Regions from separate parts of the Lysinibacillus sp. FSL K6-4013 genome, predicted to be linked through region 2. Evidence: predicted binding sites of a transcription regulator. Region 2 holds the regulator's gene; the other holds the start of a gene.
The links. The regulator CtsR, encoded in region 2, represses protease genes until heat stress. The targets are predictions, from matches to a motif close to ATGGTCAATAAAGGTCAAACA.
Positions count from the first base shown of each region.

Region 1: clpP (ATP-dependent Clp endopeptidase proteolytic subunit ClpP) is a predicted target of CtsR. The motif match lies at 10,001-10,021, and genes of this name have one in related genera.

Region 1 covers NZ_CP152031.1:3,783,730-3,799,880, reverse strand. Annotated here, with positions in the region: gene hisB (imidazoleglycerol-phosphate dehydratase HisB) at 1-449, shown strand, start outside; gene hisH (imidazole glycerol phosphate synthase subunit HisH) at 446-1,078, shown strand; gene hisF (imidazole glycerol phosphate synthase subunit HisF) at 1,072-1,833, shown strand; gene hisIE (bifunctional phosphoribosyl-AMP cyclohydrolase/phosphoribosyl-ATP diphosphatase HisIE) at 1,830-2,447, shown strand; gene MHB39_RS18805 (tetratricopeptide repeat protein) at 2,538-4,061, shown strand; gene trxB (thioredoxin-disulfide reductase) at 4,223-5,167, shown strand; gene MHB39_RS18795 (8-oxo-dGTP diphosphatase) at 5,516-5,983, shown strand; gene rapZ (RNase adapter RapZ) at 5,993-6,886, shown strand; gene MHB39_RS18785 (YvcK family protein) at 6,891-7,886, shown strand; gene whiA (DNA-binding protein WhiA) at 7,952-8,899, shown strand; gene MHB39_RS18775 (HPr family phosphocarrier protein) at 9,012-9,269, shown strand; gene clpP (ATP-dependent Clp endopeptidase proteolytic subunit ClpP) at 9,324-9,914, opposite strand; tRNA gene MHB39_RS18765 (tRNA-Arg) at 10,224-10,298, shown strand; gene MHB39_RS18760 (basic amino acid ABC transporter substrate-binding protein) at 10,796-11,590, shown strand; gene MHB39_RS18755 (amino acid ABC transporter permease) at 11,681-12,391, shown strand; gene MHB39_RS18750 (amino acid ABC transporter ATP-binding protein) at 12,388-13,110, shown strand; gene MHB39_RS18745 (spore coat protein) at 13,199-13,813, opposite strand; gene MHB39_RS18740 (LemA family protein) at 13,947-14,528, shown strand; gene MHB39_RS18735 (TPM domain-containing protein) at 14,528-15,277, shown strand; gene MHB39_RS18730 (S9 family peptidase) at 15,426-16,151, shown strand, end outside.
Region 2 covers NZ_CP152031.1:4,583,402-4,599,552, forward strand. Annotated here, with positions in the region: gene ispD (2-C-methyl-D-erythritol 4-phosphate cytidylyltransferase) at 127-822, opposite strand; gene MHB39_RS22825 (PIN/TRAM domain-containing protein) at 834-1,919, opposite strand; gene radA (DNA repair protein RadA) at 2,204-3,580, opposite strand; gene MHB39_RS22835 (ATP-dependent Clp protease ATP-binding subunit) at 3,672-6,116, opposite strand; gene MHB39_RS22840 (protein arginine kinase) at 6,106-7,215, opposite strand; gene MHB39_RS22845 (UvrB/UvrC motif-containing protein) at 7,212-7,754, opposite strand; gene MHB39_RS22850 (CtsR family transcriptional regulator) at 7,768-8,238, opposite strand; gene MHB39_RS22855 (DUF4870 domain-containing protein) at 8,505-8,810, opposite strand; gene MHB39_RS22860 (class I SAM-dependent methyltransferase) at 8,935-9,618, shown strand; gene corA (magnesium/cobalt transporter CorA) at 9,652-10,614, shown strand; gene MHB39_RS22870 (hypothetical protein) at 10,661-10,870, opposite strand; gene MHB39_RS22875 (globin-coupled sensor protein) at 11,155-12,465, shown strand; gene MHB39_RS22880 (acyl-CoA thioesterase) at 12,499-12,978, opposite strand; gene MHB39_RS22885 (aldehyde dehydrogenase family protein) at 13,048-14,475, opposite strand; gene MHB39_RS22890 (DUF4003 family protein) at 14,519-15,487, opposite strand; gene MHB39_RS22895 (DUF779 domain-containing protein) at 15,925-16,151, opposite strand, start outside.

The DNA.
Region 1 (16,151 bases), 800 kb from region 2:
GACTATTTAATGGCACAATACATGCTAATGGCGATACTTATATTGATGATCACCATACAACAGAGGACCTTGGTATTGTATTAGGTCAGGCTGTTCGAGAAGCACTTGGTGATAAAAAAGGCATTAAACGCTATGGTAACGCCTTTGTACCGATGGATGACGCACTAGCTCAGGTAGTGGTCGATTGTTCGAATCGACCTCATTTAGAGTATCGTGTGCCAGCATTAAAAGAAAAAGTAGGAACATTTGATACAGAATTAGTGCATGAATTTTTATGGAAATTTGCCCTTGAGGCAAGGATGAATGTTCACGTGATTGTACCTTATGGCCAGAATACACATCATATTATTGAGGCAATTTTCAAAGCATTAGCACGTGCGATTGATGCCGCAGTGGAAATTGACCCGCGTGTTAAAGGCGTACCATCTACTAAGGGGCTGTTGACGTGAAAATAGGTGTTATTGATTATGGTATGGGCAATTTATTTAGTGTGGAGCAAGCATTAAAACGGCTTGGCTGTGAGGTTATTATAACTGCTGATGAGAAGGCGTTAGATACAGCTGACGCACTTTTATTACCCGGGGTGGGGGCATTCCCTGATGCCAGAAAGCGTTTAGCTGAAACAAACTTAGATCAATATTTACAGAAGGTACAAAGCGAAAACCGTCCTCTTTTAGGGATTTGTCTAGGCATGCAATTATTATTCGAGCAAAGTGATGAAGTAACCCCAACAAAGGGGTTAGGCTTTTTCAAGGGATGTATTAAACGCTTTAGTGGTAGCCAAGAGGGCCAAGCATACAGAGTACCACATATGGGGTGGAATGAACTGATTGTGGCAAATCGTCCTGCATGGTTACACAATGAAGTATCAGCCAAGCATGTCTATTTTGTTCACTCCTTTTATGCAACAGATATAGTAGAATCAGAGCTTGTTGCCTATGCTGATTACTATGGCATTAAAGTACCTGGTATTGTGACGAATGGTTCTGTGACTGGCATGCAATTTCACCCTGAAAAATCAGGGGAATTAGGTGTTTATTTATTAGAGCAATGGTTGAAAGGTGTGAAGGCATGCTAACAAAACGTATTATCCCATGTCTTGATGTGAAAGAAGGTCGTGTTGTAAAAGGTATACAATTTGTCTCTATCCGAGATGCAGGAGATCCTGTAGAGCTTGCGAAGTTCTATGATGAACAAGGAGCAGATGAGCTTGTATTTTTAGATATTTCTGCTTCACATGAAGGTCGAGAAACGATGGTAGATGTCGTTCGTCAAACAGCGGCTACGCTTGCCATACCCTTTACTGTTGGCGGAGGCATTCGTACGTTGGATGATATGAAGCGTATTTTACGAGCAGGTGCTGATAAAGTTTCGGTGAATACATCCGCGTTGGAAAGACCTGCACTTATTAAGGAAGGCTCTGATTACTTTGGCGCACAATGCATTGTTGTAGCAATTGATGCTCGCTATAGTGAGGAAGATGGCACATGGATGGTTTATACACATGGTGGACGCAACAAAACATCTTGGTCAGCTATTGAATGGGCAAAAGAGGCTGTACGCTTAGGAGCTGGTGAGATTTTATTAACAAGTATGAATCAAGATGGAGAAAAATCAGGCTTTGATTTAGCCTTAACCAAAGCAGTACGTGAAGCTGTGACAGTTCCTGTGATTGCCAGTGGTGGAGCGGGACATGCCGAACATTTTTACGAAGTATTAGCACATGAGGTAGATGCAGATGCTGCACTAGCAGCCTCCATCTTCCATTATAAAGAAACGAGTGTAGCGCAAGTAAAGGAATACTTACGTGAAAAAGGAGTGGCGGTAAGATGATAGAGAATATTCAATTTGATGAGAGAGGTCTTGTTACAGCTGTAGTACAAGATGCCAATACAAAAGAGGTATTAACAGTAGCGTATATGAATAAGGAGTCATTAGCTAAAACCATTGAATCAGGGGAAACTTGGTTTTATTCTCGATCCCGTCAAGAGCTTTGGCATAAGGGAGCAACAAGTGGCCATACACAAAAAGTAGTGTCAATCAAAGCAGATTGTGATCAAGATGCGTTAATAGTGGAGGTTCTACCGACGGGGCCAGCATGTCATAATGGTACAATTTCTTGCTTCACTGAAGTCATTCAGCAAAATGAGAAGGTAGGTTCTATTGACATCATTTCTAAACTTGCTCGTGTCATCGAAAAGCGAGAGCAGGAAATGCCAGAAGGAGCGTACACTACATATTTATTTGATAAGGGCATTGATAAAATCTGTAAAAAGGTTGGGGAAGAAGCAACAGAGGTGGTTATTGGTGCCAAAAACCGAGATGCTGAGGAAGTAAAATGGGAGGCTGCTGATTTAATTTATCACCTACTAGTATTATTACAAGAACAAAAAGTAAGCATTTATGATGTTCTACATGTGTTGGAAAAACGTCACGAGGAGAAATAACAGCATATTATTGATTGTGTGGTATAATAGGAGATACTGTGTAAAGGAACGTAAAATACGTTCCTTATTTCTTGTTTCGGAGGAAATATATTGGAAAAGAAACGTCAAAATGAGACTCAATCGAATATAGTGTCGTTCATTCCAACAGGCGACTATTATTATAAGAAATCAATTCAAGCAATGAACAGTGGACAAATGAATAAAGCCTATAAATATTTACAGCGTGCGGTAGATTTAAGCCCCGACGATCCAATGATTATCTTGCAGTTAGCCATAGTAGAGTTAGAAGGTCAACGTTTTGAGGAAGCGTATGATCTACTTCGTCGTGCCTATCAAATTGATCCAGATAATCCAGAAATCATATTTTACATGGCAGAAGTATCAGGATGTGTGGGCATCATGCATGATGCAAAACGCTTTGCTGAAGAATATTTAAAGCTAGAACCTGAGGGTGCTTATGCAGATGAAGCGGCAGAAATATTAGAGTTTGTCGCTTTTGAGCAAGATGATTTTGAAGAGCTTGAAGGCTCTGGTGAGGATTTATATCGTCAGGAGCAAGCTCGTCGTTGCATGGAAAAGGGAGATTTTCCTGAAGCTATTACTATTTTAGAAGATTTAATTGAAGATCGACCAGCATTTTGGTCCGCCTATAATAATCTAGCACTCGCTTATTTTTATGTTGGAGAAGAAGAGCAAGCAAAGGCTCTCTTGCATACAGTGCTACGTGAAAATAAGGGCAATCTACATGCATTATGCAATTTAACGGTGATTGCTTATTATGAAAAAAATGAAGAGGATTTACAAGAACTGTTAAATGTTCTTGTCAAAATTCAACCCTATACTTGGGAGCATCGATATAAACTTGGTGCTACATTAGCCTTAATCGGCCAATATGAATTAGCCTATAAATGGCTGCGCAGTATGCAAAAGAGAGGCTATGTAGGAGATGCAGGATTTTACTTTTGGTTGTCGCATGCTGCCTATTTCTCAGGACATGAGGAGATTTCGAAAAGTGCTTGGGATCAGCTTCTAGAATTAGACCCAGACAAAGAGGGCTTTGAACCTTGGCGTCAACAAGAAAATGAATTTGGGCTTGATGCATTGGAGCATGATCGTGATTTTATTGTTGAAAAATTAGAGAGCACTTATAAAAGTGAGCGCATTTTTGGCTTGTTTTTACTGAAAGGCACAGCGCATAAGCAAGAAATTATTGCCCATCCAAAATGGATTAATATTGAACAATTAGGCTCTTTTGAGAAATTATTTTTGGCTTATGCACTAGGACATGAATTTGATAAGAAAAACAAAGTAGAAGCAAGCTTTTTACGGTCAGTACAGGTTTCAGAAATTTTATTAGAACAGTATGGAAAGCTATCATCATTAATTGTACCTATGTTTCAAATGTGGTTTGTGCTATGTGAACAAGCTTTAGTAGAAAATTATCGTTTTACAAATCCAACAGCAATTGCAGGAGCAAATGATTATTTATTCAGATCTTCACAAATGCTCAAAGTGACAAAAAAGGAAATTGCACAGCAATATGGAGTATCTGTATCTACTTTATCGAAGTATATTGACGAAATCTTAACGTTTTTGCCAAACAGTCATAATTAAAGTATGAGCAACATAGTTGAATAACTTTATACTTTCACATACGATGAACATACTAACGCTAACACCAATTTTTTCGTAGCGTCATTGATCTTCTTCTATAATGACGTTTTGTGTATTGGTTGTATGAAGATAAAAAGTATTCTGTTTAGGGGGAAGTATTTATGTCAGAAGAAAAAATTTATGATGTAGTAATTATTGGTGCAGGTCCTGCTGGGATGACTGCTGCCGTCTATACATCTCGTGCGAATTTGTCAACATTAATGATTGAACGCGGCATTCCGGGTGGACAAATGGCAAACACAGAAGAAGTGGAAAACTACCCAGGTTTTGAGACAATTTTAGGACCAGAGCTTTCTACAAAAATGTTTGAGCATGCTAAAAAATTTGGTGCTGAATACGCCTATGGTGATGTAACGGAAATCATCGATGGAGAAGAATATAAAACAATTAAATCAGGCGCAAAAGAATATAAAACACGTGCTATTATTATTACAACTGGTGCAGAATATAAAAAAATGGGTGTGCCAGGTGAAAAAGAACTTGGTGGTCGTGGTGTCAGCTACTGTGCAGTATGTGATGGTGCATTCTTTAAACAAAAAAATCTTGTTGTCGTAGGTGGCGGAGATTCAGCTGTTGAAGAGGGTGTTTATTTAACTCGCTTTGCAGATAAAGTGACAATTGTCCACCGTCGCGATAAATTACGTGCACAAAAAATTTTACAAGATCGTGCCTTCGCCAATGAAAAAATTGATTTCATTTGGAATGCAACTGTCAAAGAAATCAATGAAGCGAATGGTAGAGTTGGGAGTGTAACACTACAATCAACTGTTGATGGTACAGAATCTGAATTTGCTACAGATGGTGTATTCGTCTATATTGGTATGCTACCTTTAACTAAACCATTTGAATCATTAGGTATTTTAAATGACGCTGGCTATATTTTGACAAATGACACGATGGAAACAAAAATCCCAGGTATCTTTGCAGCTGGAGATGTTCGTGAAAAATCACTTCGTCAAATTGTAACAGCAACTGGTGACGGTAGTATTGCCGCGCAAGCTGTTCAACATTATGTAGAAGAGCTATTAGAGAAGATTAATGCCTAACGTGGCTATTTTAAGGAAAAAAATACAATTTTAATGTGGTTTTAATATTGCTGTAACTTGAATGACATATAAAAGGTGTATGATTAAAAATGTAATTAGCAATCCCCCTTTTATTTTGTTTAGTAGGTTGTTTCCGCCTCCATTAGGTGGGAGCAGCCTACTTTTTTATGTGTAAAAAATCAAATAATAATATCACGAAACACGTAAATTTCGCCCAAGATGAGATGGTTATCTTTGAATAGAACTAAATTGTTAATAGTCTGCGTACAAGAGTTGTAAATGAGGACAAATCTTACAAGGTCTTGTTATAATGAAGAGTAGAATGCAAAAGTGATTAGAGGTGTGCCTATGCAAAGAATTGCAAATTTAATTGCCGTAAAAGACGGTAAAGTATTATTACTTCAGAAACCAAGACGAGGCTGGTATGTAGCTCCAGGAGGGAAAATGGAGAGCGGCGAGTCAATCTTTGAGGCTGCTATTCGTGAGTTTCAAGAAGAGACAAATGTCACACCTTTACATGTTCATTTAAAGGGTGTTTATACGATGATCATTAAAGAAAACAATGATGTAGTGGATGAATGGATGCTCTATACATTTGTTGCAAAGGATGTAGATGGAGTACCATTTGAAGAAACAAGAGAAGGCAAACTTGCATGGCATCCAGTAGAGGATTTAGCACATTTGCCAATGGCTGAAGGAGATCGAACTAATTTACAATTTGCTGTTTCGCAATCAGGCATTCAGTATGGCACGTTTGACTATACAACGGATTTTGAATTACTTCATCAAAAAATACAAATTTCAAAAGAACAATAAAGGAGTTGCATGACAGTGGTGGTTGAAGGCCAACAAAGTACACATGAATTGGTTATTATTACAGGAATGTCTGGGGCTGGGAAAACAGTAGCTATTCAAAGCTTTGAGGATTTAGGGTATTACTGTATTGATAATTTACCACCTGCGTTACTTACAACTTTTTTAACCTTACTAAGGGATTCTGGTAAAAACAGTACTCGAATTGCAGCAGTGATGGATATGCGCGGAGGCGACTTTTTTGATGCTCTAATTGGCGCATTAGACCATATACTAAAAGAAGGCGATATTGTTGCTCGTATTTTATTTTTAGATGCAGATGATGCCACATTAGTCAGACGTTATAAAGAAACAAGACGTGCACATCCATTAGCAGTGAATGGTTTACCTCTAGATGGGATTAAACAGGAACGAGAACTTTTATCTGTCGTAAAAGGTCGTGCCAATTTAGTTTATAACACATCTAACATGAAACCAAAGCAATTACGTGAAAAAATCGTCAAAGAATTTGCGAGTGAGGCAGATACTATTTTTACCGTTAATATTATGTCTTTTGGCTTTAAACATGGAATGCCGATTGATGCAGACTTAGTGTTTGATGTTCGTTTCCTTAAAAACCCGTACTATGTGGAGGAGCTACGTCCAAAAACGGGTCTTCAAACGGAGGTATCTTCTTATGTGTTAGCGTTGGAAGATACACAAATACTAATACAAAAACTAACGGATTTATTAGACTTTATGATTCCGCTCTATCGACAAGAAGGCAAATCACAGCTTGTTATTGCTTTTGGATGTACTGGGGGCCAGCATCGCTCCGTGACATTAGCAGAATTTTTTGGTGCATATTTTGCGGGCAAGGAAAATACGGTTATTACGCATCGTGATATTAATCGTAGAAAGGAATGAGTGAATGGGGAAAAAGCAAACAAAGCTTGTGGTAATTGGTGGTGGCACAGGGCTTTCCACGTTACTTCGCGGGCTGAAGCATCACCCATTTGATATAACTGCTATTGTAACAGTAGCAGATGATGGTGGATCTTCAGGTCGTTTACGTGATGATTATGATATCCCACCACCTGGTGATGTACGCAACGTGATTGCAGCATTATCAGATATTGAGCCCCTTGTAGAGCAAATGTTTCAATACCGTTTTTCGGCATCTGAAGATTTACGAGGCCACTCCTTAGGAAATTTAATGCTTACAGCCCTTACTGATATTACCGGAGATTTCAGTCATGCTATAAGTGAGATGGGAAAGGTTTTAAAAGTTCATGGTCGAGTAATTCCAGCTGCTAATAAAAAAATCACCCTACATGCTGTACTTGATGACGGCTCAATTATAGAGGGCGAATCAAAAATCCCTACAGCGACCAAACGCATTAATCGCGTTTTTTTAGTACCTGAAAATGTGCAACCGTTACCAGAAGCTATTCGTGCAATACTTCGTGCAGACTATATTTTAATAGGACCAGGAAGCCTATATACAAGTATTATTCCGAATTTGCTTGTGAAGGAAATAGGAGAAGCAGTTGTTAAGGCTAAAGGAAGAAAAATATATGTTTGTAATTTAATGACACAAAAGGGCGAAACTATTTCTTATACAGCAGGCGATCATGTAACAGCCATACATAAGCATGTTGGCCATGATTTTATCGATTCCATTTTAGTAAATGATGAAGAACTACCGAACCCTGTAAAAGAATTGTATAAAGAAGAAAGAGCGGAACCAGTAACATTTGACGTAGCAAAGCTTGAAAGTATGGGATTAGAAGTTATTAAACGGGACATTGCTACAATTCGACCAGATGGAACGGTTCGCCATAATGCTACGAATGTTGCGGAATGGCTGGTAGATTATGCTGATATTTACCATCAAAAAGTAAGAGGACCAATAATAGAAACATAATGGCTTTATTGTATATGGTAAGATGAACATATACATAGAAATCATGATTGAAAGGGGGGCGTGATATGTCTTTTGCTTCTGAAACAAAAAAAGAATTGACACAAATAGAAGCGGACGATCATTGTATGAAAGCAGAAGTTTCTGCCCTAATTCGTATGAATGGTTCATTATCCTTTGCAAATAAACAACTAAGCTTAGACGTGCAAACCGAAAACGCTGCAATAGCCAGAAGACTATATACGATTATGAAAAAATTGTATCCGTACAATGTGGAATTACTTGTTCGAAAGAAAATGCGATTGAAAAAAAATAATGTGTATATATGTCGTGTAAGAGAAGGTGCGCGTGAGCTATTAATTAATTTAGAAATCATCTCAGACGACTTTCAATTTAACCATACTATCTCAAGAAAGCTCATTCAAAAGAGTGGCCAAAAAAGAGCTTATTTAAGAGGAGCCTTTTTAGCAGGAGGTTCTGTCAATAATCCAGAAACATCGGCTTATCATTTAGAGGTTTATTCTTTATATAAAGAGCATGGTGAAGCATTAATGGATTTGATGAATGAATTTGAACTCAATGCCAAAACAATCGAACGTAAAAAAGGCTTTGTGACGTACTTAAAGGAAGCGGAAAAAATTTCAGATTTCCTTAATATTGTTGGCGCACATCAGGCTATGATGAAATTTGAAGATGTTCGGATTTTGCGAGATATGCGTAATAGTGTCAACCGTATTGTGAACTGTGAAACTGCCAATTTAAATAAAACCATTGGTGCAGCATTACGGCAGGTAGAGAATATTCGATTTATTGAAAATTCAATTGGTCTTGATCAACTACCAGAGAAGCTTCGTGAAATAGCTCGTCTCCGTGTTGAATACCAAGATGTGACATTGAAAGAGCTTGGTGAAATGGTATCTAGTGGAACGGTTAGTAAATCTGGTGTTAACCATCGATTGAGAAAAATTGATGAGATTGCGGATGCATTAAGGCGTGGTGAAAAAATAGGTGGTTAAGTTATCATACTTTTCAGGTATGAATGTCATGCTAATCGCTTATTGTTCTTTTGCCTGTAAGTAAGGTAAGATAAAACTAATAGATGAACGGTAGTGAAGGGGAGTTTTGAGAATGATTGAGAGAAGAGTCCAGGTTAAATTAAAATTAGGACTACAAGCTAGACAAGCAGCACTATTTGTGCAGGAAGCAAATCGTTTTAGTGCTGATATCTTTCTAGAAAAAGACGAGAAAAAAGTAAATGCCAAATCCATTATGGGTGTCATGAGCTTAGCAGTTGCTAAAGGTACTGAAGTGACTTTAAGCAGTGAAGGTAACGATGCTGAGCAAGCGGTTACAGCGTTGGCAACAATTATTGAAAACGAAGATTAACATTCAATAAATACAAAAGGCATCACAGAGCAATTCTGTGATGCCTTCTCTTTTTTATTTATTATCGCTACGATGCATAATGTGGTCAATTAAGCCATATTCTTTTGCACGTTCAGCAGTCATGAAGTTATCACGATCTGTGTCTCTTGCAATGACTTCAAGTGGTTGACCAGTGCGTTCAGATAAAATGCCATTTAATTTTTCACGTAAGAATAAAATACGTTTAGCAGCAATTTCAATTTCTGTCGCTTGCCCTTGCGCACCACCTAGTGGTTGGTGAATCATAACTTCAGCATTTGGTAAGGCAAAACGTTTACCAGGTTCTCCAGCTGCAAGTAGGAAAGCACCCATTGATGCAGCCATACCAATACAAATTGTTTGTACCTGTGGTTTAATAATTTGCATTGTGTCATAGATTGCCATACCAGCCGTAATGGATCCGCCAGGTGAATTAATGTAAAGAGAGATATCTTTATCTGGATCTTCTGCTTGTAGGAAAAGAAGCTGAGCGACAATGGAGTTGGCAACATTGTCATCAATGGCACTTCCTAAAAGGATAATACGGTCTTTAAGTAGACGTGAATAAATGTCATATGCACGCTCACCACGACTAGTTTGTTCAATAACTGTAGGAATTAAATTCATGTTAAATCCTCCTTAAAAAGCTAAATTCGAATACCTTTGCTGAAAATTTTCCTTTGTATTTCAGCTGTATCCTTATCATACACATTATAGTCAGGGAAGGTCAAATATTAACCCTGCTAAAGTGAAATTAAAAAAAATAAATTGTTTTTGCAATCTATGGTTGAATTATATAGGATAGGCTTGTATAATGATTAAGGTTATAAGGTTTAAAGTACAGAACACTATTTTGCAGGTATGCTTCAAAAATGAGGGTTATCTACATCATGCTTTTCGTAAGCCTAGAGTGAGTACTTTTTTTTTGTGTCTTTTGCCCTCGTGGTGTAATGGATAACACGTAAGATTCCGGTTCTTGCACTGGGGGTTCGATTCCCTCCGAGGGCGCCATTTTACTGATTAATTGATATACTGTTATAGCTCATCTCCTAATAAGTAGTTTAGCAGCCTGCTTACTGGAGATCGAGAGGAAGAATAGGGAATACTGTCCTAGTTGGCATTATTCCCCTATTTATTCCTTTCAAACCTTCAAAAAAGCAACAACTCCAAATTATTTTTTAGTGAACATACTGTACGTGAGACTAGCAATAGTCGAAAAAAAAGAATCCTATCTGAGGGGATTCTTTTTTTTTGCCTAAATTTATCGAAATTTGGCATGGTTCTCATTGTATATATATTAGTTTTAGGTTTATTTTCTTGTTATTTATACATGTTTTTTCAAATTATATGAATTTCATATAAATTTATATGAAAAAATATTTAGTTTTATGCGAAAAGTTGTTGTCTAAATACTATAATGTTAATATAATTGACCTAATAGTCTAACATTTCCGAATTGCGAAAAATAATACGTAATTTGGAAAATTATCGAACTAGGGGGAAATATAATGAAAAAAACAGGTTGGATGTTACTGATGATTATTGCGGCATTAACATTAGCGCTTGCAGGATGTGGTACAAAAGATGGGGCATCTTCAGGTAGCTCTTCTTCAGAAGATGGTGGAGATGGCAAAAAGGTCTATAAAGTAGGTACTGAGGCCACTTTTGCACCATTTGAATCTGTTGACGATTCAGGGAAAATTGTAGGGATTGATGTCGATATTCTACAAGCAATTGCAGATGAGATGGACTTTGAGGTTGAGTGGAATAATATTGGATGGGAGCCAGTGTTCCAAACAATTAAAAACGGTGAAACAGATATCGGTGCTTCAGGGATCACAATTACGGAAGAACGTAAAGAATCATTTGATTTTACAGAACCATACTATGAGTCTCAGTTATTAATTGTTGTGAAAGAAGATTCAAAAATTAAATCTCTTGATGAATTAAAAGATAAAAAAGTATCAGTACAAATTAATGCTACTGGTCATATGGCGGCGAAAAAGCTTCAAGGGGAAGCAAGTACAAATATTATGGCTTTTGAAAGTCAGCCAATCGCTATTCAAGAGATGCTAAATGGTAATGTTGATGCAGCTATCGGAGATAACGCAGTCGTTTATGAATATATTAAGGCTCATCCAGATCAAAAACTAAAAGTAATTGAAGATGACGCATTCGAAAAAGAATACTATGGCTTCATGGTTCAAAAAGGCAATAAAGAATTACTAGATAAATTAAACGAAGGTCTTAAAAAGATTAAAGAAAACGGTAAATTAAAAGAAATTACAGGTACTGATTTTTAGTAAGAAATGAATGACATGATGCTACTAACATAGTAACTGTGCTAACGGCTCATTTATTAATCGTAATTTAAAGGGGAATGGGGTTTTCGGATGGACATCTTTGACTTACGCTGGGACATTGTCTGGAACTACCGAGATATGTTTATACGAGGTATTGGCGTAACACTTATTTTGACACTTAGTGGTTATTTTGGCGGTATTCTATTAGGGCTATTTTTAGGCCTTGGAAAATTATCGAGTAAAAAATGGATCTATTGGCCATCTAAACTATATATCGATTTATTCCGTGGAACACCGATGCTTGTACAAATCTTGTTAATTCACTTAGCAGTTATTCCAACAATTTTTGGTCATTCTTTAGGCTATATGGTATCAGGGATTACAGCGCTTATTTTAAACTGTGCTGCTTATAATGCAGAAATTTTCCGTGCAGGGATCCAAAGTATTGCAAAAGGACAAATGGAGGCTGCTCGCTCTCTTGGATTAACGCATAACCAAGCGATGCGTAAGGTCATTTTACCTCAAGCATTTAGACGGATGATTCCACCATTAGGAAATGAATTTATCGCATTATTAAAAGATTCTTCACTCGTAACAGTAATTGCAGCACCAGATATTTTATACGCTAGTAAGGTCGTAGCTGGTGCAAGCTTCCGCTTCTGGGAACCGTATATCGTTGCAGCATTATTATATTTAGTTTTAACATATGGTGTAACGAAAATTGTGGCATTTATCGAGAAACGATTTAGCAATAGCTATGTCCCTCGTAAAGCTAAGGTAGAAGGGCGGGAAGCTAGATGATAAAAATTGAAAACCTACACAAATACTTTGGCAAGCTTGAAGTATTAAAAGGAATCGATTATGAAATTCAAGAAAAACAAGTTGTCTGTGTTATTGGGCCGTCTGGTTCAGGAAAAAGTACATTTCTCCGTTGCATCAATATGTTAGAAGAAGTAACGGATGGTGCTATTTATATTGAAAATGTAAAAATTAACGACCCTAAAACGAATATCAATGAAATTCGCGCTGAAGTAGGTATGGTGTTCCAACAATTTAACTTATTCCCGCATATGACTGTTATTGATAATGTTACAATGGCACCTATGCAAATTCGTAAAATGAGTCGTACAGACGCAGAGGCTCTAGGACATGAACTATTAAAAAAGGTTGGCCTCGATAGCAAGGCATATAATTATCCTGAGCAGCTATCAGGTGGTCAGCAACAGCGTGTGGCAATTGCTCGTGCCTTAGCAATGAAGCCAAAAGCTATTTTATTTGACGAACCAACTTCAGCACTTGACCCTGAAATGGTAAAAGAGGTGCTAGATGTTATGAAAAATCTAGCAGCTGAAGGGATGACAATGGTTGTTGTGACACATGAAATGGGCTTTGCCCGTGAAGTAGGCGATCGAGTGGTCTTCATGGATGGGGGCTATATTGTAGAAGAAGGTTCTCCAGAGGAACTATTCGGCAATCCACAAAGCGACCGTACGAAGGCGTTTTTAGGAAAAGTATTATAAAACTGAAAAAGCGAACGACATACTTGTTCGCTTTTTTGTACTAAAAAAGTAGTCCATGGTGTGAGTATTCACCATGGACTGTTTTTATTTAATGAAGGGGATTAGATGTTGTGTCGTATGCATTCAGCATCGCTTGCATATCCTGTTGAGAGTACTGAGGCACCTGATAATAGCCGTGTTTATTTTGATAAATGGATAATTCGTATCCCATTTCGATACAGTTAGGAATACTATCCGCAACAACGCGACGAACTACAGGGTTTGTTGTCTCCAACGCAGCAGTTGTCATGCATTTTGCTGCTCCTTTTTGAGCGCCAAGTAAAAATCCAGAAATAGCTTCATCATTGATTTCATTTGCGTTTTGCATTGGCTTTTTTGGTTGACCAGGATTTAGGCCATATTTGAAGTCATTTCCTGTTTCCATTTGGTAGCGTCCTGTTGGAACAGATGGATCGTGTCCTGTTTTGAAGGATTCTACGATCGTATTGTACATACCAAGAGTGAAATTATATTGGCGATCCAAAATATTGAGTAATTCAGGATCTTTTACATGGGGACGCAAAATAATCGCTTGGTTCATACCTGCAATAATTTCGCCAATTGTTTCATGCATGTCCATCATTTCATGTCCACCATGATTTAGGCTATGTTGTTGATTGAAATTTGTTTGGTTTGATGATTCATTGTAAAACGATTGTGACAAAAAAAACGCCTCCTCAATAATTTTTTGTTGCAGTATTTAGTATGTCGTGTCAATTCAATTTCATACGGTATAAATGTAAAGGTAAAAATGTAGACTAAAGTTAGAAGGAAATGCAAGTCAAGGAGGCTTAAAATTGAAAAAGTTACTTGGACCAATTGGAATAATTGTCATCATTCTTGTTGTAATCGCCTTATTATTTATACCTAAATATAATAGCCTGGTGACAGCCGAGGAAAATGTTGATTCTAAATGGGCACAAGTTGAAAATCAGCTCCAACGTCGCTATGATTTGATTCCCAATCTAGTGGAATCTGTGAAAGGCTATGCGAGTCATGAGCAAGAGGTGATAGCGAATATTACGCAGGCACGTGCACAAATGGGAAGTGCAAGAACACCAGAGGAGCAAGCTGTTGCCAATGATGCTTTAACTGGCGCTCTTAGTCGTTTACTAGTAGTTGTAGAAAATTATCCAAACTTAAAGGCAGATGCAAACTTCCGCCAGTTAATGGATGAGCTAGCAGGTACCGAAAATCGTCTAGCTGTAGCACGTGAGGATTACAATAATGAGGTGCAACAATTCAATAAACATGTTAAACGTTTCCCGGGGAATTTAATGGCAGGAATGTTTGGCTTCGAACAAAAAGAATACTTTAAAGCCGCAGCAGGAGCTGACAAAGCACCATCTATCGACTTTAACCAATCGGGTACCCATTAATGAAACGTTGCATTGTACAGATGATCATCGTTTGTTCGGTGCTTCTTTTTTTCTCAAATCTAGCGAAAGCAACGATGCCGTCACCTATGAAAAATACGTATATACATGACTTTGCTAATGTCATTTCGGCGAATGTCAAAGAAGAGATAAATCATTATTCCGAGCAATTGGATCAAGGCACAGGGGCTGAAATCATGGTTGTCACAATTGATAGTCTTCATGGACAAGAACCGAAAATGTATGCGACAAAATTGATTCGTTCATGGGGCATAGGAGATAAGGAAAAAAATAACGGTGTCTTGATTTTAGCTACCTTTGGTCAAGGGGAAGGAAATAACGACGTTGTAATTGCAGTGGGCCAGGGATTAGAAGGAGCATTACCAGATGGTAAATTAGGACGCATTTTAGATAATGCATTTTATCCCTCGGCAAGTACGGGTAATTTAGATCAAGCTTTTCAAGCAACCTATTCTGAAGTTTTTCGCGCTGTTGCCCAAGAGTATAATTGGAACGGTGATATGCCATCGCAAACAAACGAAGAGGAAGACATGCCCACTTGGTTAATTATCCTAATCATTATCATTGTCCTTATTTTTTATACGTTCTTTTCGAAAGGTGGCGGAGGTCCTCGTGCTGGAGGCTATGGCGGTTATCCTGGTAGTTTTGGTGGAGGACGTTCGAGTAGAGGCGGCTTTGGTGGATTTGGTGGTGGATCTTCTGCTGGTGGCGGAGCAAGCAGGAAATTTTAATAGAGGTAGTGGCGAACTAATCTGTTTAGTTCGCTTTCATTATGGCTTAAATAATAGCCTCTCAATTATTGACAATAATGCTAGAATTGGTATAATTTAAATATATCGACAATCGATATAACGTAAACGGATATAGGGAGGAATCATTTTGAAAAAAAGATTTTTATCTGCATCGTTAGCAATTATTTTATCAACCTCTGTAGTTATTCCTGCAACAATGCAAGAAGTCCGTGCTGCAAATGAAACTAATAGCACAGTAACAGCACAAGAAGAACGTGTGTCAGCGCAGGAATTTTTGAATTTAGCTGTAACAACTTTAACATTCCAGCACGGATCAGATTCAATGCGTCAACAAATTATTGATAAATGGGTAAAGGCTGGAGAATTCACAGATTTAAGTTTGACAATTAAACGTGATGAAGCGGCTCGTATTTTAGTTAGAGCGTTAAATAAAGAAGAAAAAGAAGCTTCACTTGCTGACTATTTAGAGAAAGCCAATAAGATTGGTCTATTTAATGGCTTATCATTAAATACAGAAGCAATGTCCAAACAAGATGCAGTAAAAATATTAAACAATGCAAAACAAATAAAAAATGGTTCCAATCATGAAGGTGTAAAGGAAATTTCAGTTGAAGACTTTATGAAAAATCCTGGTAATTTCGGTTATGAACTTTCACCAGATGGCAATTACATTACTTACTCCTCTGCTTGGGAGAATAGAGCGAATGTTTTCGTGAAAAAGATGAATGATGATAGTGAGCCTGTTCGTGTTTCGAATTCAAAAGATCGGGATGTCGCAGGATTTTTCTGGAAGGATAATAATTTACTATATTTAAAGGATAAAGGTGGAGATGAGAACTTCCATATTTATTCT
Region 2 (16,151 bases):
CATACATATATAATGGACATAATTCGCAACCAAGAGGTATTCCTGCACCATGGACTTTTACCCAACCAAAACAAATAAAAAAGACTATCCATCCTCAACAAACTACGAATGAATAGCCTATATTTCTTAATGATTGAATGATCCACGCTTACGCAAGATTGCCTCACCAAATACTAAGTCTTCTTGTGTTGTCATTTTTACATTTTCATAACTACTTTCTACGATGTGTACCTGATGTCCGAGACGCTCCATTAGCATCGCCTCATCTGTCCCAAGAAAACCTACTTTTTCAGCTACGTCCTCTGCTTCCATAATTAATTCAAAACGGAATGCTTGTGGAGTTTGCACCATCCAAAGGCTTTCTCGATCAACCGTTTCCTCTATAATGCCATTCATTGATACTTTTTTCATCGTATCTTTCGCACGAACCCCTGCAATTGCTGCACCGTGATTATGGGCGTTCTGTACAAGCTTTGCAATAATATCATGCGTAATAAACGGGCGTGCTGCGTCATGAACAAGCACAATATCTACCTGTTGCATCTCTTTCATACACGAATGAACCGAATGCTGTCGCTCAGCACCTCCATCAGGTAAGCCCTTCACTTTGGTAATCTGATAGTCCTCTAGCATTTTTTGAATATATGCACGTTCTTCTGGTTTAACGGCCAGCCAAATACCTGTGCAAGAGGGATCTTGTTGAAACACTTCTAGCGTGTGTACCAGAATAGGCTTCTCCAAAAGCTTTAAAAATAATTTATTTTGCCCTGCACCCATACGCTTCCCACTTCCAGCAGCAGGTAGAACCACTTCATATTGCATTTTCCCACATCCTAATCGTCCTTCGGCTTAGCAAAGATCATACGACCTGCCGATGTTTGCAGCACACTAGTAACTGTAACTGTAATTGCCTGTCCAATATAACTACGACCACCTTCAACTACAATCATCGTTCCATCATCTAAATAGGCAACTCCTTGGTTATGCTCTTTACCATCCTTTATAACCACAACCTGCATGTCCTCACCTGGTATGACCACAGGCTTCACTGCATTCGCTAAATCATTAATATTTAATACTTTTACATGATGGAGTTCACAGACTTTATTCAGGTTAAAATCATTCGTAACAATTTGTGTGTCGTTACCCATTTTTTTTGCAAGACGTACAAGCTTTAAATCTACCTCTTGTACATCTTCAAAATCCTCGTCCGTAATTTCAACTTTTGTCTTACGTTCATCTTGTAGTTTTTTTAATATATCTAAACCACGCCGACCTCTTGTGCGCTTTAAGGTGTCGGAAGAATCAGCTATATGCTGAAGCTCTGTGAGCACAAATTGAGGTACAACTAAGATACCCTCAATGAAGCCTGTTTCAGAAATATCAGCAATACGACCATCGATAATCACACTTGTATCTAGCAGTTTGTAGCTTCCACGAACCTCTTGAACTTCAGCACCTTCACTAGCTTTTTTCTTCGTATTGCCACTTCGTAATGTAAAAAGCTGTATGAGCTCATCTCTTTTTCTAAAACCTAGACGGAAACCTAAATACCCTAATACAAATGACAGGATAATAGGGAGTACTTCCGTAATAACAGGGAATTTTACACTATCAATGGCAAAGCCTAAAAAGTAAGCGACAATCAACCCAATTATTAAACCAAACGTACCAAATAATAAATCTCCGATAGGAACCTTAAACAGAACTTCTTCCATCCAGCTAATGAGCCTTACAAAGTAATCGGAAAATGCAAAAGATAGTGTAAACAGTAAAAGTGCGCCTAGAGCTACTGATACATAAGGATTATCTAGCCAAGGATTAGATGATAAATGAAGCAATTCGTATAATGGCGGTAAGAAAACAAGGCCCAATGCTCCTCCAATCAGTAAAAACGCAATTTGAACAAATTTTTTCACAAGCTGTCACCTCCTAATTGTTAGTTAAGATTATACATAGTTTACGGCAGAAAATCTTTCATGAGCTCAATCAAATTCTCATTATTTTTGATGTTGTGAAACAAGGATAAGTTAGTTAGACATAATTTTACAAATTTCTATTTTTGCATGTAATAGATGACAATCCTTTATTCCTACATCAGCTATTATTTAGGACGATGATTCCTTTATTTGAGTTTCCGATATTAGCATTAAAAATGAAGGAAAATGCATGTCAGCATAATGTCCAACATGCACAATCTCCTTTATAGCTCTCTAAAGCATGCATTTAAAGCATCCTTTATCGTTTCTACACCAACAATTTCAATTCCCTGTGGAAATTCCCAACCACCGATATTCGAAGCTGGAATGAAAGCTCTTTTGAATCCAAGCTTCGCCGCTTCAATGACTCGCTGTTCTATACGTGACACTCGACGGACCTCACCTGTCAGTCCTACCTCACCAATAAAGCAATCCGTTGCACGCACTGCCTGATCCTTAAAACTAGATACAATGCTTGTCAACACTGCTAAATCTATAGCTGGCTCATCCAGCTTGACACCACCAGCAACTTTAATATATGCATCCTGAGCTTGTAGCATGAGACCCATACGCTTTTCTAGTACAGCCATTAGCAATTGTACTCGGTTTTGATCGACACCTGTGGCCATACGTTTAGGATAGTTAAAGCTTGTAGGTGTAACTAAGGATTGAATTTCAACAAGGATAGGCCTTGTCCCCTCCATTGATGCAACAATAGTTGACCCCGCCGCACCTTGTGAACGCTCCTGTAAAAATAACTCAGAAGGGTTTAGAACTTCCTTTAACCCACCCTGAAGCATTTCAAATATGGCAATTTCATTTGTAGAACCAAAGCGATTTTTTTGGCTTCGTAAAATACGATGATTATGATGTCTTTCCCCTTCAAAATACAGTACAGTATCAACCATGTGTTCTAAAATACGTGGCCCAGCTATTTGCCCCTCTTTTGTTACATGCCCTACTAGAAAAATAGCAATACCTTTAGTTTTAGCGATTCGCATAAGCTCAGCTGTACATTCACGAACCTGTGATACACTACCTGGGGCGCTTGTTACTTCTGGATGAAAGACCGTTTGTATAGAATCCACAATGACAAATTTAGGTTGGACTTCATCAATGGTTTGATTTAAAAACTCTAGGTTTGTTTCGGAATATATGTAAAGCTCTTGAGAAATCACTCCTAAACGCTCTGCTCGTAATTTCGTTTGACGAATGGATTCCTCTCCAGAAATATAAAGTACGCGATGCCCTTTATTTGAGAGTAATGCGGAAACCTGTAATAGTAATGTTGATTTCCCTATTCCGGGATCGCCCCCAATTAATACTAGAGAACCAGGTACAATGCCGCCGCCTAATACACGATTGAGCTCGCCCATTTCTGTTACTACACGCGATTCCTCAGTTGCTTCCACCTGGATAATCGGGATTGCCTTTTGGGTAACTGTAGCAGAATGTTGAAATGCTCCACGTGGACCTTTAGCAACCATCTCCACTTCTTCGACCATTTTATTCCATTCACCACACCCTGGACATCTTCCCATCCATTTAGCAGATTCATAGCCACAGCCTGAACATACAAATTTCGTTTTTTTCTTTGCCAAAATGCTTTCACCTCGAATATTTGTTCTTATCCTTAATTGTACAGAAAAAAAGACAGCTTGGCACTTAAAGCCTTACTGTCTTTCCTTGAAATTATTTAGAGATGGATACTCCCTCTTTTTTCTTTACAACAAACTCATCGTTTACATAATCAATGACAACCTGATTACCCTTTTCTACATTACCTTTTAGTAATTCTTCCGATAATCGATCCTCTACTTGTTTTTGTAATGCACGACGTAGTGGACGAGCACCATATTGAGGGTCATAGCCTTCTTCAGCAATTTTTTCAAGTGCCGCATCTGTTAGCTCTAACGAAATGTCTTGCTCTTTCAAGCGTTTTGTTAAAGCATTGCCCATCATCGCAATGATTTCTTTTAAGTGCTCTTTTTCTAATGCGTGGAAGACAATCATTTCATCGATACGGTTTAAGAATTCTGGACGGAATGCTTTTTTCAATTCTTCTAACATCGTACCCTTCATGTCTTTATGCTTAGACTCTGCACCACCTACATTGAAACCAAGGCTCTTTTGGTATTTTAATGCATCCGCACCAACGTTTGAAGTCATAATGACCACTGTATTGCGGAAGTCTACTACACGTCCCTTAGAGTCTGTTAAACGACCATCTTCAAGCACTTGCAATAGAATATTGAATACATCAGGATGTGCCTTTTCAATTTCATCTAATAAAACGACTGAATATGGCTTACGGCGAACTTTCTCTGTCAGTTGGCCACCATCATCGAAGCCTACATAGCCTGGAGGTGAACCTACTAAACGAGAAGTCGAATGTTTCTCCATATACTCGGACATATCAACACGAATCATCGCATCCTCATCGCCAAACATTACTTCAGCCAGTGCTCTTGCAAGCTCTGTTTTACCAACACCTGTAGGTCCTAAGAAGATAAATGAACCAATTGGTCGTTTTGGATCTTTTAAGCCTGCTCTTGCACGACGTATTGCACGAGAAATCGCTTCTACCGCTTCACCTTGCCCTACTACACGTTTGTGTAATTCTTCTTCAAGCTGTAGTAACTTCGAAGATTCTTCGGAAGCAATTTTAGCAACTGGGATTCCTGTCCACATTGATACAACTGCTGCTACATCATCCACAGTCACCTTAGATTCGGCTTTACCTTGCTCTTCTTTCCAATTTTTTCGAGTGGCTTCAATTTCATCCTTCAGCTTTTGCTCCGTATCTCTTAGCGCTGCTGCCTTTTCAAATTCTTGACCGGATACGGCTGCATTTTTTTCAGAACGAACATTTTCAAGCTTATCCTCGAGCGCCTTTAAGTTTGGTGGCACTGCGAATGAGCGTAAGCGTACTTTAGAACCTGCTTCATCGATTAAGTCAATCGCTTTATCTGGTAAGAAGCGGTCAGAAATATATCTATCACTCATTTTTGCGGCTGCTTCAATCGCTTCATCTGTAATTTTTACACGGTGATGCGCTTCATAACGATCACGTAAGCCTTGAATAATTAGAATAGCCTCTTCCACTGTCGGCTCATCCACTTGGATTGGTTGGAAACGGCGCTCTAAAGCAGCATCCTTTTCAATGTACTTACGGTACTCATCAAGTGTTGTGGCACCAATACATTGCAGCTCACCACGTGCTAAAGATGGTTTTAAGATATTTGATGCATCAATCGCACCTTCAGCACCACCCGCACCGATTAATGTATGCAATTCGTCAATAAATAAAATGATGTTGCCTGCTTGGCGAATTTCATCCATCACTTTTTTCAAACGATCTTCAAATTCTCCACGATATTTTGTACCTGCAACAACTGTCCCCATATCTAGTGTCATTACACGTTTGTCTCGAAGGATTTCTGGCACTTCGTTATTAATAATTTGCTGTGCCAATCCTTCAGCAATCGCTGTTTTACCAACACCTGGCTCACCAATCAATACAGGGTTATTTTTCGTACGACGCGATAAAACTTCAATAACTCGTGTAATTTCCTTGCTTCGGCCAATAACAGGGTCTAATGTACCTTCACGTGCAATTTGTGTTAAATCACGTGCTAGACTATCTAATGTTGGTGTATTGGCAGCTTGAGCTGCTTGTTGGCCAGATTGGGCATTATCATTATTACCTAATAGCAATAATACTTGCTGGCGAGCCTTATTTAAACCAACTCCCGCATTGTTTAAAACGCGAGCTGCCACGCCCTCACCTTCACGTATAAGCGCCAGTAATAAATGCTCTGTGCCAATATAGGAGTGACCTAATTTACGTGACTCATCAACAGATAATTCAATTACTTTCTTAGCTCTTGGCGTATAATGAACGATTGGACCGACATCTTCTTTGCCCTTACCAACTAATTCTTCAATGCCAGCTTCAATCATTTGAGGACTAATATCAATGGCTTCTAACGCTTTCGCAGCAATACCGCCGCCTTCACGTATAAGCCCTAATAGAATATGCTCTGTACCGATAGATTCGTGCTTCCAACGAATAGCCTCTTCCTGAGCAAGCTGTAATACTTTTTGCGCGCGTTGTGTAAAACGATTAAACATCATATAAATCCTCTCCTTTTTCCCCATTTATAGGCTTATTCGCATGTTCTTGAGATAATGTCTCACGAAGCATCTCCGCTCGAACACGATCCCTCTCAGCAGGTGGTAATGCCTCACCTGCATAGTGCTGTAAAAAACCTGGTTGCATACTAACAACACATTCATTTAAGGTCGTTGCTTGTATACCATCAATCAATTGTAAATCTACTCCTAAACGAACATTAGATAGGCAAGTCGCGGCTTCCTCACTTGTTAAAATTCTCGCATGTGTAAGGGTGCCTAAAGCCCGATATACTCGATCTTCTAGCGCAAGCTCTGCCTTTTCCATTAATTTACCTCTTGCATGTCGTTCTTTTTGAATAATCTTTTCAGCGACACTTTGTATGTCTGCTAAAATATCTTCCTCTGTCTTTCCAAGTGTAATTTGGTTAGACACTTGATAAACATTCCCTAAATTTTCGCTTCCTTCACCATATATACCTCTTACAGTCATTCCTAAGCGTGTCATGGCATTTATAATTTGATTCATTTGCCCTGTTAATGTAAGAGCGGGTAAATGCATCATGACTGACGCTCGTAGACCCGTACCAATATTCGTTGGACAACTTGTTAAATAACCAAAAGTATCTCGAAAAGCATACGGTAATACTTTCTCTAGGATACGATCAATCTTATTTGCTTGTTCATAGGCACTTTGAAGTTGAAAACTTGCTGTCATACATTGAATGCGTAAATGATCCTCTTCATTCACCATAATGCTCACGGATTCATCTTCAGAAAGTAGTATAGAGCCCACTTGCTCTTTTTTAGCCAGTTGTGGGCTAATCAAATGCTTTTCTACAAGAATTTGACGCTGTAAAGGCGATAAATCCTTTATAGCAAAATAAGCATAATCATTTTGAAGCATTGGGCTATCGCTTACAGCATGTGTAACAGCCTGTTCTACCTGCAGTGCCTCATTCTCTGAAAACGCTAATGGAAAACGATACCCATCTAAATTTCGTGCGAGGCGTATCCGTGTACTAATGACGATATCTGAGTAATCATCTTTGATATGCATCCAAGTTGGTGTCGCACGCTCTAAAAATGATTCAATCATCATGACACATCACCACCTTCAAATTGTAGATGCTTCTCTAGCTCTTTGACTTCATCACGTAGCTTCGCCGCTTCTTCAAACTGTTCTTCATCTACGGCGGATTTCATACGCTTGCGGATATCTTCTATTTGCTTTTTAATAACATACACATTACTGCGAGCACCAGGCATTTTACCAATGTGTTGTGGACCTGCCTGAATGCGATTAAATAGCTTTGGCAAATGATCACCAAATGTGTCATAACAGCTTGGGCACCCGAATTTTCCTTCTTTTAAAAATTGCTTATACGAAAATCCACATTGTGGGCATGTTTGCTGTTGTGGTTGTACCTGTTGTTTTTCCCCCACCTTTTGCCATGTAGGAGAGCCAAACCAGTTAGACAATAACTGTTGAATAGATACTGGCTCTTGTTTAAACTCTGCATGAAATGGATGGAATTGTGAGGCGCAGACGTCACAATAATGATGCTCTACTTTTTGCCCACTTTGAACTTGTGTTACTGTAACTGTCGCATTACGTTGTTTACAATGTTCGCATATCATTTCCATCACCTCACTATTTTTGTTGTTCATATTTAATTGTTGTCAGCATTGCTCGCAATATTTTTGATCGAATGACATCTCTTAATGGGAGATGCAGGTCGATCGTGGAGCGATCAATTGCTGCTAACATTAATTTCGCTTCTCGCTTGGAAATTACCTGCTCATCAATGAGTCGATAAACCAAATCTTCCGCCATCGTTTGAGATGCTCCACCTTCAATTTGCCGGAGAACATCGTCGATTAAATCAATCTGTGAATTCGCGCGGACACGTAAAATTCGAATGTATCCACCACCACCACGTTTGCTCTCAACAAGGTAACCCCGCTCGGCAGTAAATCTTGTATTAATGACATAATTTATTTGTGATGGTACACATTGAAATTTATCAGCGATTTCACTACGTTTAATTTCAATATGCCCTTCTCCACCTAATTCAAGTACTTGCTTTAAGTAACCCTCTATGATGTCTGATATATTACGCATTTTAGGAATACACCTCGCTTGCTTCACTGACTTTGACTATCTTTGACTTTCTTTGAGTATATTATACAAAACGCCTGAAAAAAATTGCAATGATTTCGCCCATAGAAAAGTGGAAAGTCTTGAAAATGCCCTTTAAGGCAACAAAAAGAGCACTTTTTTAATTATTTGTGTACGGTTAATAATTTCCTCATACATTTAATGTACCCTTATTAGTCATAGAAAAAACGCAAGCATATGCAACTAGCATATACTTGCGTCTATGAAAATTATACCCAGCGACCAACAATTGGATAGCGCCAAGGTTCATCAGACAATGCTTTTACGATACCAATAATCGGTACCACAAATAGCATAATGCCGAAAATGATTAAAAATGGTAAGCCAATAAGGACAAAGCTTAAAACAACAGAGATAGCAATTAAAACACCCATGACAATTTGGAATAGCAATGCTTGAATAGAAATTGCCTTTACTTCCTCATCAGAACTAATTAAAAAGAAAATAATGGGCACTAACCATGGCGCAAAAAATGCACTTGCGTGTATGATTACTTTAGACCATTTAGTCTCCATATATATCAACCCTTTCTTTGAACTTTATCTATGTTTTATGTACTACTATTTACGGAACTATACCCGCAATAGTTTCACATTTAAAAGGATTTTTTAAAATTTTTTTGAAAGGCTGTGAGGAGAGTTGGAATTTAACAACACATTAGCAAATGAATATGAAAAGGGTATTCGCCGTACATTGCCTAGTTATGATGCCATGCTACGTTTAATACAAACTTTTTATCACTCTAGACTACCAGAAAATGCTAACATGTTAATCGTGGGAGCAGGGAGCGGCAATGAAATTATACAGCTGGCAGAAGGAAGGCCACATTGGTCATTCACTGGCATTGATCCATCAGCATCCATGCTTAGCATAGCTAAAGAGCGTTTACTCGCTCTACCAAATAATATGTCATTCCATCAGGCTACAATACTAGATGCTTCGCTGCCCTTCTCACAGTATGATGCAGCAAGCTGTGTTCTCGTCTTGCATTTTATTCAGGACTATAAAGAAAAGCTAGACACGATAAAAGAAATAGCAAAACATTTAAAACCTGGAGCACCATTTGTCCTTGTTTCAAAATATGGTCAGCTAGGCTCTTTAGAAACAGAACTACAATTTGATTTATGGCGTTCCTATTGGCAACAGCATACTAGACTTTCTTTGTCTGAATTAGCAGAGATGGAAAAATCCATTCGTTCTCTTTCTTTTATGAGTGAAGAGGAAATTGTAACACTTTTACAAAGGGCAGGCTTTACTAAACCTTCTAGATTTTTTGCCACTACTTTGTTCGGTGGATGGGTATGCTTTAAAGAGGAGCACTAACTATTTTGTAGTAAATAATTTGAGGTGAAAACCGTGATAAGCACCATTGGCATTACAAAACAACAACATCTGTTAAAAGATTTTCCCTTAGAGGAGATACATCAGCAAGAATTTGAATGGTATTGGGTTGATTTTAATTGTCCTACAGCCGAGGAAGAATCATTGTTGGATACATTTTTTCATTTTCACCCTCTTGCTATTGAAGATTGCTTAATGAGATTACAGCGTCCGAAGCTAGACTTTTATGATGATTTTCATTTCTTTGTCATTCATCGAGTGAATGAAGAGACGTTAGCTGCGGAGGAGGTTAATATATTTGCCTCCAATAAATTTATCGTAACCTTCCATAAAAATCCTGTCCCTGAAATAGATAAGGTGCAGAAGATGCTGGAAAACCAACCGAAGAATTGGGAGCGCGGTACTGTATACTTAACGTATCAAACCATTGATAAAATCGTTGATAGTTATTTTCCACTCGTTTACAAAATTGAAGATCATCTAAATGCTTTAGAAGGTGAACTTACATACCAAAGCAATGTAAATGCCATGAAAATTGTCTTCGAGTTCCGTAGTGACTTACTTGATTTAAGACGTACTATTTTACCAATGCGTGATCTTTTATATCGCGTTCTTAATTCTTACCGTTTCTCATTAAAGAAATCAGAAAGAGCTTATTTTGGAGATATCTACGACCATCTACTTAAGCTAACAGAGATGGTTGAATCCAATCGAGAGCTTACCGCGGATATGCGAGATAGTTATATGGCTATGAGTTCGAGTCGCATGAATGGCATTATGATGACTCTAACAATTGTCTCAACAATCTTTATCCCACTTACCTTCATTGCTGGTGTATATGGAATGAATTTCGATAATATGCCGGAGCTTCATGGACAATATAGCTATTTTATTGTACTTGGAATTATGATAATTATCGTTATCTTTATGCTGGCCATCTTTAAACATAAGGGATGGTTTAAACTATTTAAACCATAAAAAAAGACTGCTCGTTTTGTTGTGAAACGAGCAGTTTTTTAATTAATTAATACGGTCCTCTATCATCAATTTTATTATCGCCCTGCTGTGGAAATAAAAAATAGGCTAATACCCCTGATCCTAAAGCTGCACATATTGTAATTAATAATTGCTCAACATCTGGTACCTCAGCATAATAGTTTCGTAGCATATAAACAGAACCAATTGCAACAATCACCATGACAGGAATAACAAATTTAAAGCGTTTTTTCTCCATACTATCCCTCCTCCCATTCTTTTTTTCGTACGATTTTTATATTGCTAAACAGTTCGTATTTTACAGGTTTCCTATTTTAAATTCAAATTTACATCGCTTCACCATTTGGACTAACAATAAAGTAAAAAAATAAAGAAATAACCAATTTTTTAACCAAATATTCAGCAAATAATAGTAAAATAGATTTAAGCCCATTTATTTATTAAATTTACAAACCTAACAAATTTCAAAAGTGCTTATTTACTTACAATTTATAATGGATATTAAGAATGGAGCAAATAATAATGAGTTGGTTTTCAAAAAATAGTAGTTCTAGCTACTCAATTACATTAACACCAGAAAATTTTAAGAGCAGTGTACAACTAGATGTATTGAACCACCCCAATCTTCAAAAACAATTACAACTTTTAAATTTAACACTTGAGGATTTAGCTATTATTAAGCAACTACAGCCCTTAGCTAAAGACTTAATTCCTGAAATGGTGGAGAAATTTTATGCAGCCATTAGTTTGAGCCAAGATTTACTTGATATTATTAATAGAACATCACATATTGATCGTTTGAAAATCACGTTACATAAACATTTAAGCGACATTTTTGAAAGTCATATTAATGATGCCTACATTGCTGAACGAAAAGCCATTGCTGAGGCTCACGTTCGAATTGGCTTGCAGTCAAAGTGGTATATTGCCTCATTCCAATCACTCACTACTACTTTTGCAAACTTTGTGAACGAAGTGGATATTTCTAAAACAGATGCTATTCGTGCTATAAACGCTTTTTGTAAAATCATTAATTTTGAGCAACAGCTTGTGATTGAGGCCTATGAAAAAGAGGAAGAGCGTATTCGCTCAGTAGCAGATGCAACAAAAAATTCCCTTGTCACGACAATCCAAAGTACTGCTGAGGAGCTTAATGCCATTAGTGAAGAAACAGCCGCTTCATTATTAGTGATCTCCTCACAAACAGATGATATTGCTGTAGCGACTAAGCAAGGATTGAGCTTCGTAGCAGATACACAAGAAAAATCAAGACGTGGTCAACAGCAGTTGAAAGAACAAAATGATTTAATCCAAGTTATTTTGCAAAGTGTCAATGGTCTTGAGGTAACGATGAACCAACTACGTACCTCTTCTCAAAAAATTTCTGAAATCGTTGGGCTAGTTACAGGCATTGCAGATCAAACCAATTTATTAGCATTAAATGCTTCTATTGAGGCAGCACGAGCAGGAGAACATGGGAAAGGTTTTGCGGTGGTTGCTGAGGAAGTTCGTAAACTTGCTGAGGAAACAAAAAACGCCGTCCAAAATGTTTCTCATCTTATTAAGGAAACGGAAAGTAATATTACGACTATGGCTAATTCAGTTATCAATGTTGATCAAAAAATTCAGCATAGCGTCAATACACAAGAAAGCTTATCCAAGTCATTTAATGATATTGCTGATGCAGTTTCTGGTATTCAACAGCAATATGTAAATACATCAAGAGATATTTCAGCCATTTCCAATTTAATTACTGAATTATCGCAGGGCGCTACGCTAGTATCTTCGTCTTCCGACTCGCTCATTAATGTTGTTAATGAGTTAAATATGTAAAAAAAGGGAACTCGTTTAGAGTTCCCTTTTTCCTTAATGCGGCAATGCACGTTTTTGTTTACGGTGCTCTCGTCTTGCTGGCCCAGTTTCAAATAAACGCTTTTCTTCATCTGTTTCAGGGTAAATCGCAGGAACTGGTACTGGTTTCCCTTCCTCATTTACTGCAACCATCGTGACAAATGATTCTGTCGTTAATTTTTCCTCGCCAGTCTCAATATTGCGCGAAACAACGCGAACATAAACCTCCATTGAAGAACGTCCTGTAGACGAAACAATACTCTCGATTTCAAGAATATCTCCTACATGTGCAGCGGATAAAAAATCAACCGAGTCAATAGAAGCTGTCACTACAAGGCCTTTTGCATGTTTCATTGCTGTAATAGCAGCGATTTCATCAATATAAGCTAACACTCTTCCACCGAAAATAGAATTGTGATTATTTGTGTCTGGGGGTAATACGAGACGCGATTGAACCGTACGTGATTGGCTCATTGGTACAGCGTTGTTTGGCATAATTCTTGCAACTTCCCTTCTCATGTTGTTCTTTCGTCATCGTATCGCAGAAAAAGAGCTGATGCAAATTTAGAACGATTTTTTCATCGAAATAAATTTCATGTCAGTCATTTCCTCTAGAGCCCACTTAATTCCTTCACGTCCGTAACCACTCATCTTTACTCCACCATATGGCATGTTATCTACTCGGAATGTCGGAATGTCATTAATAATGACAGCACCAGCCTGTAATTCATCTGCTGCATATAAAGCATCTGACAGTATATTCGTGTAAATACCTGCATTTAGACCAAGGTCCGACTCGTTTACAAGTCGAATTGCGTCGTCTAATGTTTCATATGAAACAATTGAGACGATTGGTGCGAATGTTTCCTGACAGACAATTTTCATATCAGCTGTCACATTCGTCATAACTGTTGGTGTTAAAGTACGTTCAGTAAATACGCCTCCAGTTGCAATTTTAGCCCCCTGTTCCTGTGCCTCCTCAATCCATTCCCTGATGCGTTCCACTTCATTTGGATTAATCATGGCACTGACATCTGTAGTTTTATCTAATGGATCTCCTACTTTAAGCTTTTCTGTTTCTGCAACAAAGGCTTTAGTAAATTCATCAATAATGGAAGAATGCACATAAATACGTTGTAATGAAATGCATACTTGTCCAGCAAAGTTAAAAGCCCCGCTTACACAACGATTGATAATTTTATTTATTGGCGTAGAGGGTTCGACAATTACCGCTGCATTAGAACCTAGCTCTAAAGTAACTTTACGTAAACCTATTTTTTCTTTAATTTTCAAACCAACTTTACCACTACCTGTAAACGTTACTTTTTTGACGTATGGATGTGTGACAAGTGTATCACTAAGCTCGCCTCCACTGCCTGTCACAATTTGCAATGCCCCATCTGGTAATCCTGCCTCACGGAAAATTTCAGCCATAACGATAGCACTTAGTGGCGTTTGTGTTGCTGGCTTTAATACAACTGTATTGCCTACTGCAAATGCTGGACCTAACTTGTGAGCCACTAAATTGAATGGAAAATTAAATGGCGTAATGGCTGATACCACACCTAAAGGTTCTCTTTTTGTCCAGCCTATTCGATCCCCTGCTCCAGGGGCTGCATCCATTGGCACAGTCTCACCTTTTGACTGTTTAGCTCCCTCTGCTGCAAATTGATAGGTGGCGATTGTACGGTCAATTTCAGCTAAACCTGCAACTATAGGTTTTCCAGCCTCTAAGGCTAAAATCTCTGCAAGTTCTTCTTTTCGTTGGCGCATCTTATCAACAACTTTATATAATATTTCGGCACGTTCGTAGGCTGTTGTCTTTTTAAACGATTGGAATGCCTGCTGTGCACCTTCGATAGCTTTCTCTACATCTTGAATAGATGCTTTAGCTACATGAGCAATAACCTCACCGTTATATGGAGAAGCTAGCTCATAGCTTTCCTCTGCATCATGCCACTGGCCATTAATCCACAGTTTTGTTTCCTTCATCCTTCAAATGCACCTCCAAATAATCATGTTCTTCTTTATTCTATCACGAAGAACTTGAACTAGACGCAATGGTAGCTGCACTAACCGCTGCAATCATTGCTGCTTGCTGCGCTTGAATTAATAGCTCAATAGAAGACATAATGGTCATGGACAAAGACTTTTGTACCTTTGCCATATCATAAATAGCAAATTGTACAGCCATAAAGAGCACAAATTCACGATGCCACTTTAATAACTTCATGTCTTTTAATTCATGGTATAAATCAATCAACCCTTGAAGTTGTGCTTTATCCAGATTAAGTATGGCTAAAAAGCCAAGTAAAGGATAATGCATAGCCTTGACTTTAACGTTTTGCTTTTTGAGCCCATCACGAAGGGTTACAACATCGGGTACTAGCTGACCATCAAATTTGGGTGATAAAAATGTTAATACCTGTGAAAGCCATTGGAGTTCATTGCCAGCATTAAAATTAGATGTTCTTAGTTCTTTATAGTATTGATTCATGGTATCCGCGCGCAATTCAACATCATCAGATGGACTGCTTAATAATATGGCATAAGGAATGTCCTCATATGAGGTTAAAAATGGATGATGTTTACGAATAGCATCAAATAAGGCTCTTGCCGCCTGTGCATGCGTCTTTTTATCCTGTTCATCTTCCGTCAAGAATTGTGCTCCAATATAGCTAAAATTGCCGCTTCTGAATTTCGCTTCCTTTAAGATGCTCACATTTGTAAGTAAATTCTTCACTGCCTTTTCTGCATCATCTTGCTCCATGAGGTTGGCAGCAATACTATATCCAACGGTTGTCCGTAAAGGAGACAGCCATGAAGATTGCTTCTTCATCTCTAGTAAAACATTTTTATACTTCGTTGCATCAAAAGTTTTTCCTGAGGCTACAAATGTACTAGCAATAGCTAATACAATTTTACGGTCCACCGTCCAGCCTGCAGCCTTTGATACCTCCTCTACTGTATTGGCAAATTCATTTTCAATCATCACATAATCCATATTTATCACACTCCTTTACCCGTTTTACGTAACATAATGTGAGAAAGATTCACCCTCTTTGTAACAATTAACATAAAAAGTAAACATAATTTAATGTATGTTACTTACTTTATTTGATTTAATAGAAAATATTAACAACCTATGAAGGAGGTATGGCCGATGTTAGCAAAAACCACAAAGAAACTATTATTTACCATGACCTTAAAGGATCGATTAAATCTATTCCTTTTCCTAAAAAATTCATCCAATAATATCGCTTTACATACTCTTTTCCATAAAAATTAATATCAAAACACTTGAACACCCAAAATCAATATTCATCATTCCTATAAGAAAAGAGTCATGTGTCCTAAAGCCTCCCTTTCCATACAATAACTTTTCTACTTCCAGATAAAAAAACAGCGGCAGAAAAACTTTGCCGCTGTACAGATAACTTGTTAAATTAACCCTAGCTCTTGCAGTTCTTCAGAGTTGAAGGCTCTTGACCTTGTTAGGAAACGTTTTCCTTCTACGCCCTCGAGTGAAAACATGCCGCCTCTGCCGTCCACCACATCCAATATGATTTGTGTATGCTTCCAGTAATCATATTGATTTTTGTGCATATAGAAAGGGGCACCACCCACTACACCAAGGCACACATCCTGATCTCCTATTAGCAAATCCC